DNA from 2 places in the Kitasatospora sp. NPDC056651 genome. Region 2 is predicted to be linked to the other one. Evidence: predicted binding sites of a transcription regulator. Region 2 holds the regulator's gene; the other holds the start of a gene.
The links. Region 2 encodes HrcA, which represses chaperone genes, less so after heat shock. Its sites were predicted from a motif close to TTNGCACTCNGNNNNNCNGAGTGCNAA; they were not measured.
Positions count from the first base shown of each region.

Region 1: a site for HrcA is predicted at 3,881-3,907, ahead of ACFRAR_RS29125 (FmdB family zinc ribbon protein). Genes of this name have one in related genera too.

Region 1 covers NZ_JBHTWX010000094.1:27,017-33,153, reverse strand. Annotated here, with positions in the region: gene ACFRAR_RS29150 (phosphatase PAP2 family protein) at 1-730, opposite strand, end outside; gene ACFRAR_RS29145 (sigma-70 family RNA polymerase sigma factor) at 1,155-2,126, shown strand; gene ACFRAR_RS29140 (hypothetical protein) at 2,269-2,508, shown strand; gene mscL (large conductance mechanosensitive channel protein MscL) at 2,558-2,977, opposite strand; gene ACFRAR_RS29130 (hypothetical protein) at 3,008-3,280, opposite strand; gene ACFRAR_RS29125 (FmdB family zinc ribbon protein) at 3,561-3,869, opposite strand; gene ACFRAR_RS29120 (MFS transporter) at 3,995-5,368, opposite strand; gene ACFRAR_RS29115 (potassium/proton antiporter) at 5,679-6,137, opposite strand, start outside.
Region 2 covers NZ_JBHTWX010000022.1:63,203-69,339, forward strand. Annotated here, with positions in the region: gene hemW (radical SAM family heme chaperone HemW) at 1-964, shown strand, start outside; gene ACFRAR_RS12000 (DUF3097 domain-containing protein) at 1,093-1,920, opposite strand; gene ACFRAR_RS12005 (hypothetical protein) at 1,961-2,617, shown strand; gene ACFRAR_RS12010 (hypothetical protein) at 2,684-3,268, opposite strand; gene htpX (zinc metalloprotease HtpX) at 3,291-4,211, opposite strand; gene hrcA (heat-inducible transcriptional repressor HrcA) at 4,496-5,530, shown strand; gene dnaJ (molecular chaperone DnaJ) at 5,612-6,137, shown strand, end outside.

The DNA.
Region 1 (6,137 bases), on a different contig from region 2:
TGACCCGCTGGACCCGGGGCCTGGTACGCCAGTTGACCCGCCGTACGTCCCGGGCCAGTGCGCCGGGGCGCCAGAGCTGGATCGCGGCGGTCACGGCACCCAGCACGATCCCGGCGGCCAGCCAGCCGGCCAGCACGTCACTGGGCCAGTGCACCCCGAGCGCGACCCGGGTCCAGCCGATGGTCAGCACCGTCGCGGCCGCCACCAGGCAGGCGGCGGTGCGTCCGCGTCGGTGGACCCGGTACCAGAGCAGGCCGACCAGGACGGCGCAGGTGATCGCCGAGGCCATGGCGTGCCCGGAGGGGAAGGCCGGGCCGCCCGCGTGCGAGACCGGATCGGTGAAGGAGGGGCGGCGGCGGTCGAAGGCCAGCTTCAGCGCCCACTGGGCGCCCCAGCCGACCAGTGTCTGGGCGGCCACCCAGCCGGACAGCACCCGCGCGCCGATCAGCCAGAGCCACCCGGCCGCGATCCCGAGCAGCGTACGCATCGTGACGGTGCCGCCGATGTCCGAGAGCGTCTGCACCGAGGCGGTCCAGATCCGGTGGTCCCGGGCGTAGGTGTGGAGTTCGTCGATCCACTCCTGGTCGAAGCGGGCCAGCGGACGCCAGTGGCCGGTGACCAGGGTCGCCAGGAGGCCGAACAGCGCGGCACAGCCCAGCGCGAGCGCTGCGTCCCGAAGGAGACTGCGGTTACGCGCAGTGGCGACGGTCGTGCTGTTGGTCAGGTGCATGGCTGACACCTTCCCAGTGTCCTGTGCCGAGCGAGGGCTGGAGTGATAGCGATTCGGCATCGTTTGTGAGGAGGACCTGCGTGCGTCGGGGTGGGGGCGCGAGTGGAAGGCGGGGCATCCGGGGAACGTCCGCGGCCGTTCACGGGTTCAACGGATGGGCGTCGAGCGCGTGAGGGTCGGGTGAAGAAGTCGCTCCCGGGGCGGTCGCGCATCGGCGCGGAACGTGCCCGACCGGTCACCGAGCGTTCGAAGTCGGGGTGAAAGTCGGCAGGATACTTCATCGGCGGGAAGAAACTGAGCGACTTGGGAATGTTGTCCGGATTCTGTTCGTTGGATCGTTACGTGTGAGCCCCCAGGGGCCCGCACTTCTTGCCCTCGCGGGGCAGGCAGGCAGACCTCGGCAACACCAGCAAAGGGAGCAAGCATGGCCACCCGTGCCGTCGTTCGCGACAGGGCCGACCGGAGTCGCGCGGCCCGCCCGACCAATCTCGAAGCCGACCGCGACCTGGTCGGCATGTACCTCGACGAGATCGCCAGGACGCCCCTGCTCGATGCTGCCGAGGAGGTCGAGCTCTCGCTGCGGATCGAGGCCGGCGTGTACGCCCAGCACCTGCTGGAGGAGGGCGGACTCCCCGACGGCGTCACGCGCGAGGAGCTGGAGGCGATAGCCGCCGACGCCGAGTCCGCCAAGGACGTCTTCATCCGCTCCAACCTCCGGCTCGTCGTTGCCGTCGCCCGGCGGTACCCGCGCAGCGGCCTGCCCCTGTTGGACCTCATCCAGGAGGGCAACGCGGGCTTGGTGCGCGCCGTCGAGAAGTTCGACTACGCCAAGGGTTTCAAGTTCTCCACGTACGCGACGTGGTGGATCCGGCAGGCGATCACCCGGTCCATCGCGGACCAGTCCCGGACGATCCGGCTCCCCGTGCACCTCGTGGAGGAGCTGGGGCGGATCCGTCGGGTCCAGCGGGAGAAGTCCAAGGAGCTGGGCCGCGAGGCGGAGCCGGCCGAGATCGCGGCCGAGCTGGACACGACCGAGGCCCGGATCAAGGACGTGCTGGACTGGGCGCGCGACCCGGTCAGCCTCAACATGTCGGTGGACGACGAGGGCGAGACCCAGTTCGGTGACCTCGTCGAGGACACCGGGGCCACGTCCCCCGAGGACGCCGTGATGGTCATGCTCCGCCGGGAGGAACTGGACGGCCTGATCGGGCGGTTGGACGACCGCACGGCCTCGATCATCCGCTCCCGCTACGGGATGGAGGACGGCCGCGAGCGCACCCTCACCGAGGTGGGCAAGCAGCACGGCCTCACCCGTGAGCGGATCCGCCAGATCGAGAAGCACGCGCTGGCCGAGCTGAAGAAGATCGCCGACCACGCGGGCTTCGAGGCCGCCTGACGTACCGGCCGGCCCAGCGGTCGAGCCCTCCCAGCGGTCGAGCCCTCATCGGGCCCCGGCGCGGAACGCTCCGCACCGGGGCCCGAGGCGTGCCACGGGGCTCTTAGGCTGGGGGGAAGGGACGAACGACGGAGTGGACAGCGTGAGCGAGCAGGGACGGGAAAAGAACCAGGACGAGGGCCGGGACGAGGGCCGGAGCCAGGCACGGGAGCCGCGGAAGGCCGCCGCGACCAAGGCCCGGCTGGTCTTCGGCGATCCGCTGGACCAGCAGTCCAAGGACGACACCGACTCCGGTTGGGGCGACCGCCCCGGCGCCGCGGAGAGCGGTGGGCGGGGGCTGGACTGGTACCTGAGCCAGCGCCCGCCGCACCACGGGGACTGAGTGACGGGGACGGGGACGGGAAAGCGTCGGGGCGGACGGCGTCGGCCGCTCAGCGCCGCGGCGCGACGAGCGCGTCACGGATCTCGGTCAGCAGCTCGACCTCCTTGGCTTCGGCCTCCGCCGCTTCCTCGGCGGCGCTCTTGCGGTGCGCGGCCAGCCTGTTCATGGGCACGATCAGGACGTAGTAGACGAAGGCCGCGGTGATCAGGAACTGGAGCGCGGCGCTGAGCACCGACCCCCACAGGATGAGGATTCCGGACGTGACCTCGCCGGTCGGGCCGAGCGCGCAGGGCCCCTTGAGGCAGGAGCTGTAGGACGCGAGGTCCTTCGGCCCGAACGCGCCGACGATCGGATTGATCACGCCCTTGACGAAGGCGTTGACGATGTTGGTGAAAGCCGCGCCGATGACCACGGCCACGGCGAGTTCGACGACATTTCCGCGCAGCAGGAATTCCTTGAAGCCCTTCATGCCGCCTCGAACGACGAATCCGCTTCCGGGTTACGGGTGATCTTCGGTGGCCCCGGACTGACAACCCGTCCGGCCCAGCGGGCCCCCGGAGGGCGGCGGCAGCCCGGCCCGCGCCGGCCCCAGCGCCAGTGCGGCCGCCACCGCGAGCAGCACCAGCGCGGGCGCCCCGGCCCGCCGCCGCACCGCACTGCGCCAGCGGTGCCACCCGCCGCAGCCGCGCCGGATCGGCGGGAAGCTCGGCAGCTCCTGTCGGGGCGGCACGGTGGGCGCGGGCAGGGGGAGGGAGAAGCTCACGGTCGTCAACGGGGTACCTCCGGAGTGTTCGGCGGTCCGGCCCCTCGCGGACCGGACGACCCACACGATGGGCGTTTCCGGCGAACTCGGAAAGCTCTTTCCCCAGGCCTGTGGAAAACCCGGCCCTGTGGATGACTTCGTACACCCGCGCGAGTGCGTCCAGCCCGTCCGGGTTGACGAAGGTCCCGCGATGGGCATGCGGGAAGGCCCGCCGCCCCCGCGTGGAAGCGGGGCCGACGGGCCTTCCCGTGGTCTGCGGGGCGTCCGGGACGGTGCCCGGGCGCCGGCGTCAGCTCGCGGCCGGAGCCGGGCTGGACGAGGCCGAGGAGCCGGAGCCCGACGACGACGAGGTGCCGGTGGACGAGGAGGACGGCGTCGAGGGGGTCGACGACGACCCGGTGCCCACCGAGCTGCTGGAGGAGGAGCGGCTGTCGGTCCGGTAGAAGCCGGAACCCTTGAACACGACGCCCACGGCCGAGAAGACCTTGCGGAGCCGTCCCTGGCAGTCGGGGCACGTGGTCAGCGCCTCGTCGGTGAACTTCTGCACCGCCTCCAGGCCGTTGCCGCACTCGGTGCACTGGTACTGGTACGTGGGCACTTGTCTTCCTCCTGGCACTCTCGCCTGATGAGTGCTAACGATGGTCAATGATGCGGCATTCCGCGGGATCAGTCCAGCGACTGCGGTGTGAGATGGCCCGGACCCGGCCCCCGGGCCACCCCGGCTCAGCCGTTGACCGCGCCCACCAGCCGCTCCGGGCCACCGCGGGCCGCGGAGCCGGAGCCGGAGCCGGAGCCGGAGCCGGAGGCGGAACCGTCCTTCGGCGCCACCAGCAGGTGCCGCAGCGAGGCCAGCGCGACCAGCCCCAGCCCGGCCCCGGCCAGCGGCACCACGAACCCGGTCGAGGGCCCGTGCCCGTCGATCAGCCGGCCCGCGGCCATCGAACCGACCGCCAGTCCCAGCCCGATCGCGCCGGTCAGCCAGGTGAAGGCCTCGGTCTTGGCCCCGTCCGCGACCAGCGTCTCGACCAGGGTGTAGCCGCTGATCAGGGTCGGTGCGATGGCCAGCCCGCAGACCAGCCCGGCGGCGCTCAGTGCCACCAGGTCGGGCATCGCCCACAGCGTCGAGCAGCCGAGAACCAGCAGCGAGTAGCTGATCAGCATCCGCTGCTGGACCGGCCGCCGCCAGCCGACCATCCCGTACAGCACCCCGGCCAGCATCGAGCCGCCGGCGAAGATCCCGTACACGGTGCCGCCGGCGGCGTGCCGCCCGACCGAGTCGGCGAAGGCGTTCACCGAGACCTGCGTGCCGCCGAAGACCGCGCCGACCCCGAGGAAGGCCCCGGCCAGCAGCCGGACGCCGGGGGAGGCGAGCGCCGAGGCGCGCTTGGCGCCGGGCCCCGGCACGATCCTGGCCGGGGCGGTGCGCCGCTGGGCGGCGAAGGCCAGCCCGCCGGCGAGGGTCAGCGAGGCCTCGGCGACCAGGGCGGTGGCCGGGTTGGCGAGCGCCGCGATGCCGGACGCCAGGATCGGGCCGATCACGAAGGTGAACTCGTCCGTCACGGACTCGAACGCGAACGCGGTGCCCACCCGGGCCGCCGAGGCCTCGGAGGGGCCGTTCGCGGAGAACGTGGCCACCCAGCGGGCCCGGACCATCGCGCCGACCTGCGGCACGCTGGCGCCGGCCGGGACGGCCGCCAGGCACAGGCTCCAGACCGGCGCGTGGGCGAGGGCGAGCGCGATCAGCGCGCCGACCGAGGCCGCGTGCACCAGGACGGTCGGCACCAGCACCGCGGCCTGCCCGTACCGGTCGGCGAGCCGCCCGGTCTGCGGCCCGATCAGGGCCTGGGCGACGGCGGCGACCGCGGTGACCGTACCGGCGGTGCCGTACGAGCCGTGGGTCTGGGTGACGAGCAGCAGGATGCCCATGCTGAGCATCGCGTACGGCAGTCGCGCGACGAGGGCGGGGGCCAGGAAGGTCCAGGCGCCCGGTGTGCGCAGCAGCTCGCCGTACCCGACGCGGGCGGGGGCCTCGGGGGCCGGAGCTGCGGTGGTGGCCGCGGGGTCCGCGGCGGTGTCGACCGTTCGGCGCGCCGTCACGGTCGGTCCTTCCTGCTGCCTGGTAGCGCGGCAGGGCATGGTGGAGCCCCGACGGCGCCGAGAGTCGTCCTCTCGCGCGTCGACCGGGGTAGATACCGGGTCGGTCCGGTGTGGTGGCCGGGGGCCGGACCGCGGCCGCCGAGCGGTCGCGCCAACTCTGCTTCAGGCAGATGCTGGGGTGGTCTAGCGGTGGTCATACGGCTGTTCGAGCCAGCATACAGGGGCCGGGCCGACACTGTGTTACGCGCGTAGACCCCGTCGGGACGGCCCGTCCGGCGAGGAGTTCACCCCCCGCCGGACGGGCCCGCCCTCACCGCCCGTTCAGCCACCCGGCGAGCTTGCCGCCCTTGTCGACGGCCCGCAGCCGCCGCTCCGCCGCCTCGCCGACCTCGTCCGTGGTGACCACCAGCAGCTCGTCCCCGCCGCGCAGCATCGTCGTCCTGTCCGGCACGAAGGAGTTCCCCTCGCGCACCACCAGGGTGACCGCCGCCCCCTTGGGCAGCCGCAGCTCGCTGATCTCCACGCCGGACATCCGCGAGGTGGGGGAGAGCGCGACCGACAGCAGGTGCCCGTGCAGCTTCTCCAGCGGCGCGGACTCGATGCCCAGGTCCTGGCCCATCGCGCCGTCGCCGATCCGCAGCCGCTTGGCCACCCAGGGCAGGGTCGGCCCCTGGAGCAGGGTGAAGACGACGACCAGGATGAAGACGATGTTGAAGACGTCCTCGGCCTTGTGGGCGCCCGACACCACCGGGATGGTGGCCAGCACGAT
Region 2 (6,137 bases):
GGTGCGCACCGTCTTCCTCGGCGGCGGCACCCCGACCCTGCTGCCGGCCCGCGACCTGGTGAAGATGCTCGCCGCGATCCGCGAGGAGTTCGGGCTCGCCGAGGACGCCGAGGTCACCACCGAGGCCAACCCGGAGTCGGTCGACCCGGCCTACCTGGCCGAGCTGCGCGAGGGCGGCTACAACCGGATCTCCTTCGGCATGCAGAGCGCCCGCCCGCACGTCCTGGCGCTGCTCGACCGCCACCACACCCCGGGCCGCCCCGAGGCCTGCGTGGCCGAGGCCCGGGCGGCCGGCTTCGAGCACGTCAACCTCGACCTCATCTACGGCACCCCGGGCGAGTCGGACGACGACTGGCGGGCCTCCCTGGACGCCGCCATCGGCGCCGGGCCCGACCACGTCTCCGCCTACTCGCTGATCGTCGAGGAGGGCACCCGACTGGCCGCCCGGGTCAAGCGGGGCGAACTGCCGATGATCGACGACGACGTGCACGCCGACCGCTACCTGATCGCCGAGGAGGCGCTCGCCGCCGCCGGCTACTCCTGGTACGAGGTCTCCAACTGGGCGACCACCCCCGAGGGCCGCTGCCGCCACAACGAGCTCTACTGGACCGGCGCCGACTGGTGGGGCGCCGGCCCCGGCGCCCACAGCCACGTCGGCGGCGTCCGCTGGTGGAACGCCAAGCACCCCGCCGCCTACGCCCGGGCCCTCGCCGAGCACCGCACCCCGGCCCAGGCCCGCGAGGTGCTGGCCGACGAGGACCGCCGCGTCGAACGCGTCCTCCTCGAACTGCGCCTGGTCGAGGGCGTCGCCCTCGACCTCCTCACCGCCACCGGCCGCGAGGCCGCCGCCCGGCACCTCGCCGACGGCCTCCTCGCCCCCGCCCCCTACGAGCGGGGCCGCGCCGTCCTCACCCTCCGGGGCCGGCTGCTCGCCGACGCGGTGGTACGTGACCTGGTGGACTGAGTGTCGTCAACGTGGTGTCAGCCGTCGGAGGGAGCGCGCAATGACCGCCATCGATGACCGGGTGACGGGGTCCGAGGCGTCGCGCCGTCATGGTCGTCGGTGGTCTGGGGCGCGGCGACCGTTCCCCGTCACTCCGGCAGGGCGGTGAAGTCGATCAACTCCTCGACCCGGCCGAGGAGTTCGGGCTCAAGGTCCTTGTAGGAGTCCACCTTCGACAGGATGTGCTTCCAGGCCGCCGGGGTGTCCACAGGCCAGCCGAGGCGGCGGCAGGTGCCCTCCTTCCAGTCCTCGCCCCGGGGGACGGCGGGCCAGCCGGGGATGCCGACGCTGGCGGGCTTCACGGCCTGCCAGATGTCGATGTAGGGGTGGCCGACGACCAGCACCGCGTCGCCGGTGACCTGGGCGGCGATGCGGTGCTCCTTGGTGCCGGGGAGCAGGTGGTCGACCAGGACGCCGAGGCGCCGGCCCGGGCCGGGGGCGAAGTCGGCGACGATCGCGGGCAGGTCGTCGATGCCGCGCAGGTACTCGACGACCACGCCCTCGATCCGCAGGTCGTCGCCCCAGACCCGCTCGACCAGCTCCGCGTCGTGCCGGCCCTCGACGTAGATGCGCGACTCGCGGGCGACCCGGGCGCGGGCGCCGGGGACGGCGACCGAGCCGGAGGCGGTGCGCCCGGGCGCCCGGGAGGGGGCCGGGCCGGCCGGGCGGATGAGCGTGACCGCCCGGCCCTCCAGCAGGAAGCCGCGCGGGACCATCGGGAACACCCGGTGCTTGCCGAACCGGTCCTCCAGGGTGACGGTGAACCCCTCGGCGGTCTTCTCGCAGCGCACCACCGCCCCGCAGAAGCCCGTCGCCGCCTCCTCGACCACCAGGTCCCGCTCGGCGGGCACCTCCGGGGCGGGCTGTTGCTTCTTCCACGGCGGGGTCAGGTCCGGTCCGTACTGGCGGCTGCGCATACGGGTGATCATAGGGACCGGGCGCTGGCATGATCACCGCATGCACCGCTTCCAATCCCGTGCCGTCCGGGCCGGGACCCTCCTCTTCCTCGCGCTCTCCGGGGCGGCCTTCGGCTTCGTGAAGGACAGCCGGCCGCAGTACGCCGCCGTCTCCGTGATCACCCTCGCGGTCGCCTTCGGCCTCTTCGTCGCGGCGGAGCTGGCGAACACCAGGGACACCGGGACGGCCGCCGCACAGGTCGCCGCACAGGCCGCCGCAGCGGCCCCGGGCGCCGACGGCGGGCAGCCGGAGCCGGACGGACCGGAGGGCGACGACGAGGGCGACGGCGAGGACGGCGAGGACCTGGAGCGGTGCGAGGTCTGCGGCCGGACCGAGTCCAGGACGACGGCCGGCGGGCGCCTGGAGCTGCCCGAGGGGTGGCTGTCCCTGGAGATCGACCGCCGCTGCGCCGAGCTGCTCACCCGGACGTACTGCTCCGAGGAGCACATGCGTCTGGGCCTCGCGGGCCCGCTGCCCGCCCCGGAACTCCTCCGGGACGAGTCCGGCGACCCCTGGGACGTCCCGCGAACCGCCGGGGACCGGCTCGTCGACCTGGCCTGGATGGCCGGGCTGCTGCTCGTGTGCGGGTTCCTGCTGCTCGGTTGCGTCCTGGCGGTCCGGTTCCTGTTCGGACTGGCCGTCAGCGCGGTGTCGTAGCCGCACGTCGTAGCCGCACGGTCGTAGCGGGCCCGCCAGGGCGGACGGGGCGTGCCGGGCGGCTCCTCAGAGGCCCGGCGCGCCCCAGACCGGGAACCAGCGGCTCAGGTCCTTCTCCAGCCGCAGGTCGTTCCCCAGCATCGCGTTGACCTGGAGCTCCAGCGGGCTGTTGCGCCGCTCCCCGCCGCCCGGCATCGGGGCGAAGGGGTAGAACGTGCCCCGCTTGTAGAGGTACACCAGCGCCAGCGACTGCCCCTGCGGGTCGCGGAAGCCCACCAGCGAGCAGAGCAGCTGCGGCCCGAAGCCGTTCGCCTCCAGCTCGCTGTTGACCGCGTGCAGGTCGTTCACCAGCTCCGGCAGCTCCTCGGGCAGGTGCCGGGCGAGCAGCCAGGAGTAGCCGTAGCCGTCCTTGGAGGCCTCCACCGGGACGCCGCCGCGCTCGGTGTCGGCGTCCAGCAGCGCCCGGACCTGTTGCTCGACCTGGACGAAGGCCGCGCCCTCGACGGCCGCGAAGCAGACCGAGCCGAGCCCGGTGGGGGTGAACCCGGCCCCGGCCTCCAGGGTGAGCGCGGCGGACGGCACGCCGAACAGCTGGTCCAGGTCGGGCTTGACGGGCTTGCTGCGGCCGAACAGGGTGTCCAGGAATCCCACGGTGGTCCTTTCGGGGAGGGGCTCAGTGGCCGAGCTGCTCGGAGATCCTCGCCAGCTGCTCCAGCCGCTTCTCCAGCGTCGGGTGGGTGGAGAACAGCTGCGAGGCGGCCTCCCGGGCGCTCAGCGCGGGGGCGAAGTAGAAGGCGTTGTACGGCTGCGCCTGGCGCAGGTCCTTGCTGGGGATGGCCGCGATCTGCCCGGTCACCTTGGTCAGCGCGGAGGCCAGCGCGCTGGGCCGCCCGGTGAGCTGGGCGGCGGCCCGGTCCGCGGCCAGCTCGCGGTAGCGGGACAGCAGCCGGGTGAGCAGGAAGCTGATCGCGTACACGAGCATCGACACCAGCGGGACGATCAGCGCGAGGATGGCCGCGTTCTGGTCGTTGTTGTTGCGCCCGCCGCCCATGAACCCGCCGTACACGGCGATCCTGGTCATCGCCCCGGCGAGGACGCCGAGGAACCCGGCGATCGTCATCACCGCGACGTCCCGGTGGGCGACGTGCGACAGCTCGTGGGCGAGGACGCCCTCCAGCTCCTCCGGCTCCAGCCGGCGCAGCAGCCCGGTGGTCACGCAGACCACCGCGTTCTGCGGGTTGCGGCCGGTGGCGAAGGCGTTCGGCATGTCGTTGTCGGCGACGGCCACCCGCGGTTTGGGCATGTCGGCCAGCGCGCAGAGCCGGTCGATGGTGCCGTGCAGCTGGGGGAACTGCTCCGGGGACACCTGGTGGGCGCCCATCGCCCGTTCGGTGATCTTGTCGCTGAACCAGAACTGGGCGACGAACAGGCCGCCCGAGATCAGCACGATCAGTGGCCAGGCGCCGCGCAGCAGCACGATCAGCAGGCCGGTGAAACCCACGTACAGCAGCCCGATCACGAACATCGTCGCGACCATGCGGCCGGTCAGGCCGCGGTCGGGCGCGAATCGGGAGTGCTGGCCCGAGCTCGACATCGCTTGCTCCTCCGTTCGCCGTCGCTTTCGATGCTGCCACCCGGACGGCCTCCCGGCACCACCCCCGCGCCAGGAGGATCGAACTGCCGGGTCCGGCGGGCCCGGTCCGGAACTGCGGGGAGGATCACGCCGGTCGGGCCGTTCCTGCCGTAGGACCCGGGCCTTACACTGGCAGGTACGGTTCTGGCACTCGTGCGTTCAGAGTGCCAGGGCCGGGGCCGCCGGGAGCGGTCCGCAGCAAGGGACGCAGACGGACAACGTGCGAAGACGGAGGTGCGTGCCCCATGGCCGGTGAGGTCCGCCAGCTGGACGAACGCAAGCTCGCCGTGCTCCGCGCGATCGTGCAGGACTACGTGGGCACCGAGGAGCCGGTCGGCTCCAAGGCCCTGGTGGAGCGGCACAACCTCGGGGTCTCCCCGGCGACCGTCCGCAACGACATGGCGGCGCTGGAGGAGGAGGGTTACATCCACCAGCCGCACACCAGTGCCGGCCGCATCCCGACCGACAAGGGGTACCGCCTCTTCGTCGACAAGCTCGCCGAGGTCAAGCCGATGAGCGCCCCCGAGCGCCGGGCCATCCGGCACTTCCTGGAAGGCGCGGTCGACCTGGACGACGTGGTGGCCCGCACGGTGCGGCTGCTCGCCCAGCTGACCCGGCAGGTCGCGGTGGTGCAGTACCCCTCGCTGACCCGCTCCACCGTCCGGCACATCGAGCTGGTGGCGCTGGCCCCGGTGAAGGTGATGCTGGTGCTGATCACGAACACCGGCCGGGTCGAGCAGCGGATGGTCGACTGCCCGGGCACGGTCGGGGAGACGCTCCTGTCGGACCTGCGGGCCCGGATCAACGCGAGGGCCGCCGGTCGGCGCCTCCCGGAGGTCCCGGGGCTGCTGGAGGAACTGCCGGCGCTGTTCGAACAGGCCGACCGGCCGACCGTCAGTACGGTCCTGGTGACCCTGTTCGAGACGCTCGCCGAACACAACGAGGAGCGGATCATGCTGGCCGGCACGGCCAACCTGACCCGCTTCGGACACGACTTCCCGCTCACCATCCAGCCGGTGCTGGAGGCCCTGGAGGAGCAGGTCATCCTGCTCCGCCTCCTGGGTGAGACCGGGGACGCCGCGATGACGGTCCGGATCGGCCGGGAGAACGCTTACGAGGGGCTGAATTCCACCTCGGTCGTTTCGGTCGGCTACGGTTCGGGCGACGAGAGCGTGGCCAAACTGGGCGTGATCGGTCCGACCCGGATGGACTACCCGGGCACAATGGGGGCGGTGCGGGCGGTGGCGCGGTACGTGGGCCAGATCCTGGCCGAGTCCTAGCAATCGGCCGGTTCCGTCGGAAATCCGGCGGACCGGCTACCAGTCGCAGCACTACTACAGGCGGAACAAGCGGAGCATTTGGTGGCCACGGACTACTACGCGGTACTCGGCGTCCGACGGGATGCGGGGCAGGACGAGATCAAGAAGGCGTTCCGGCGCCTGGCACGCGAACTGCACCCGGACGTCAACCCGGACCCGAAGACGCAGGAGCGGTTCAAGGAGATCAACGCCGCCTACGAGGTGCTCTCCGATCCGCAGAAGCGCCAGGTCTACGACCTCGGCGGGGATCCGCTGTCCCCGGGCGGCGGTGGAGCGGGCGGCTTCGGCGCCGGCGCGGCGGGCTTCGGCTTCTCCGACATCATGGACGCCTTCTTCGGCGCCGCGGCCGGCCAGCGCGGTCCGCGCTCGCGCACCCGCCGCGGCCAGGACGCCATGATCCGGCTGGAGATCACCCTGGAGGAGGCCGCCTTCGGCACCACCAAGGAACTCCAGGTCGACACCGCCGTCACCTGCACCACCTGCAGTGGCGAGGGCGCGGCCCCCGGCACCTCGGCGCAGACCTGTGACATGTGTCGCGGCAAGGGCGAGGTCTCCCAGGTCACCCGGT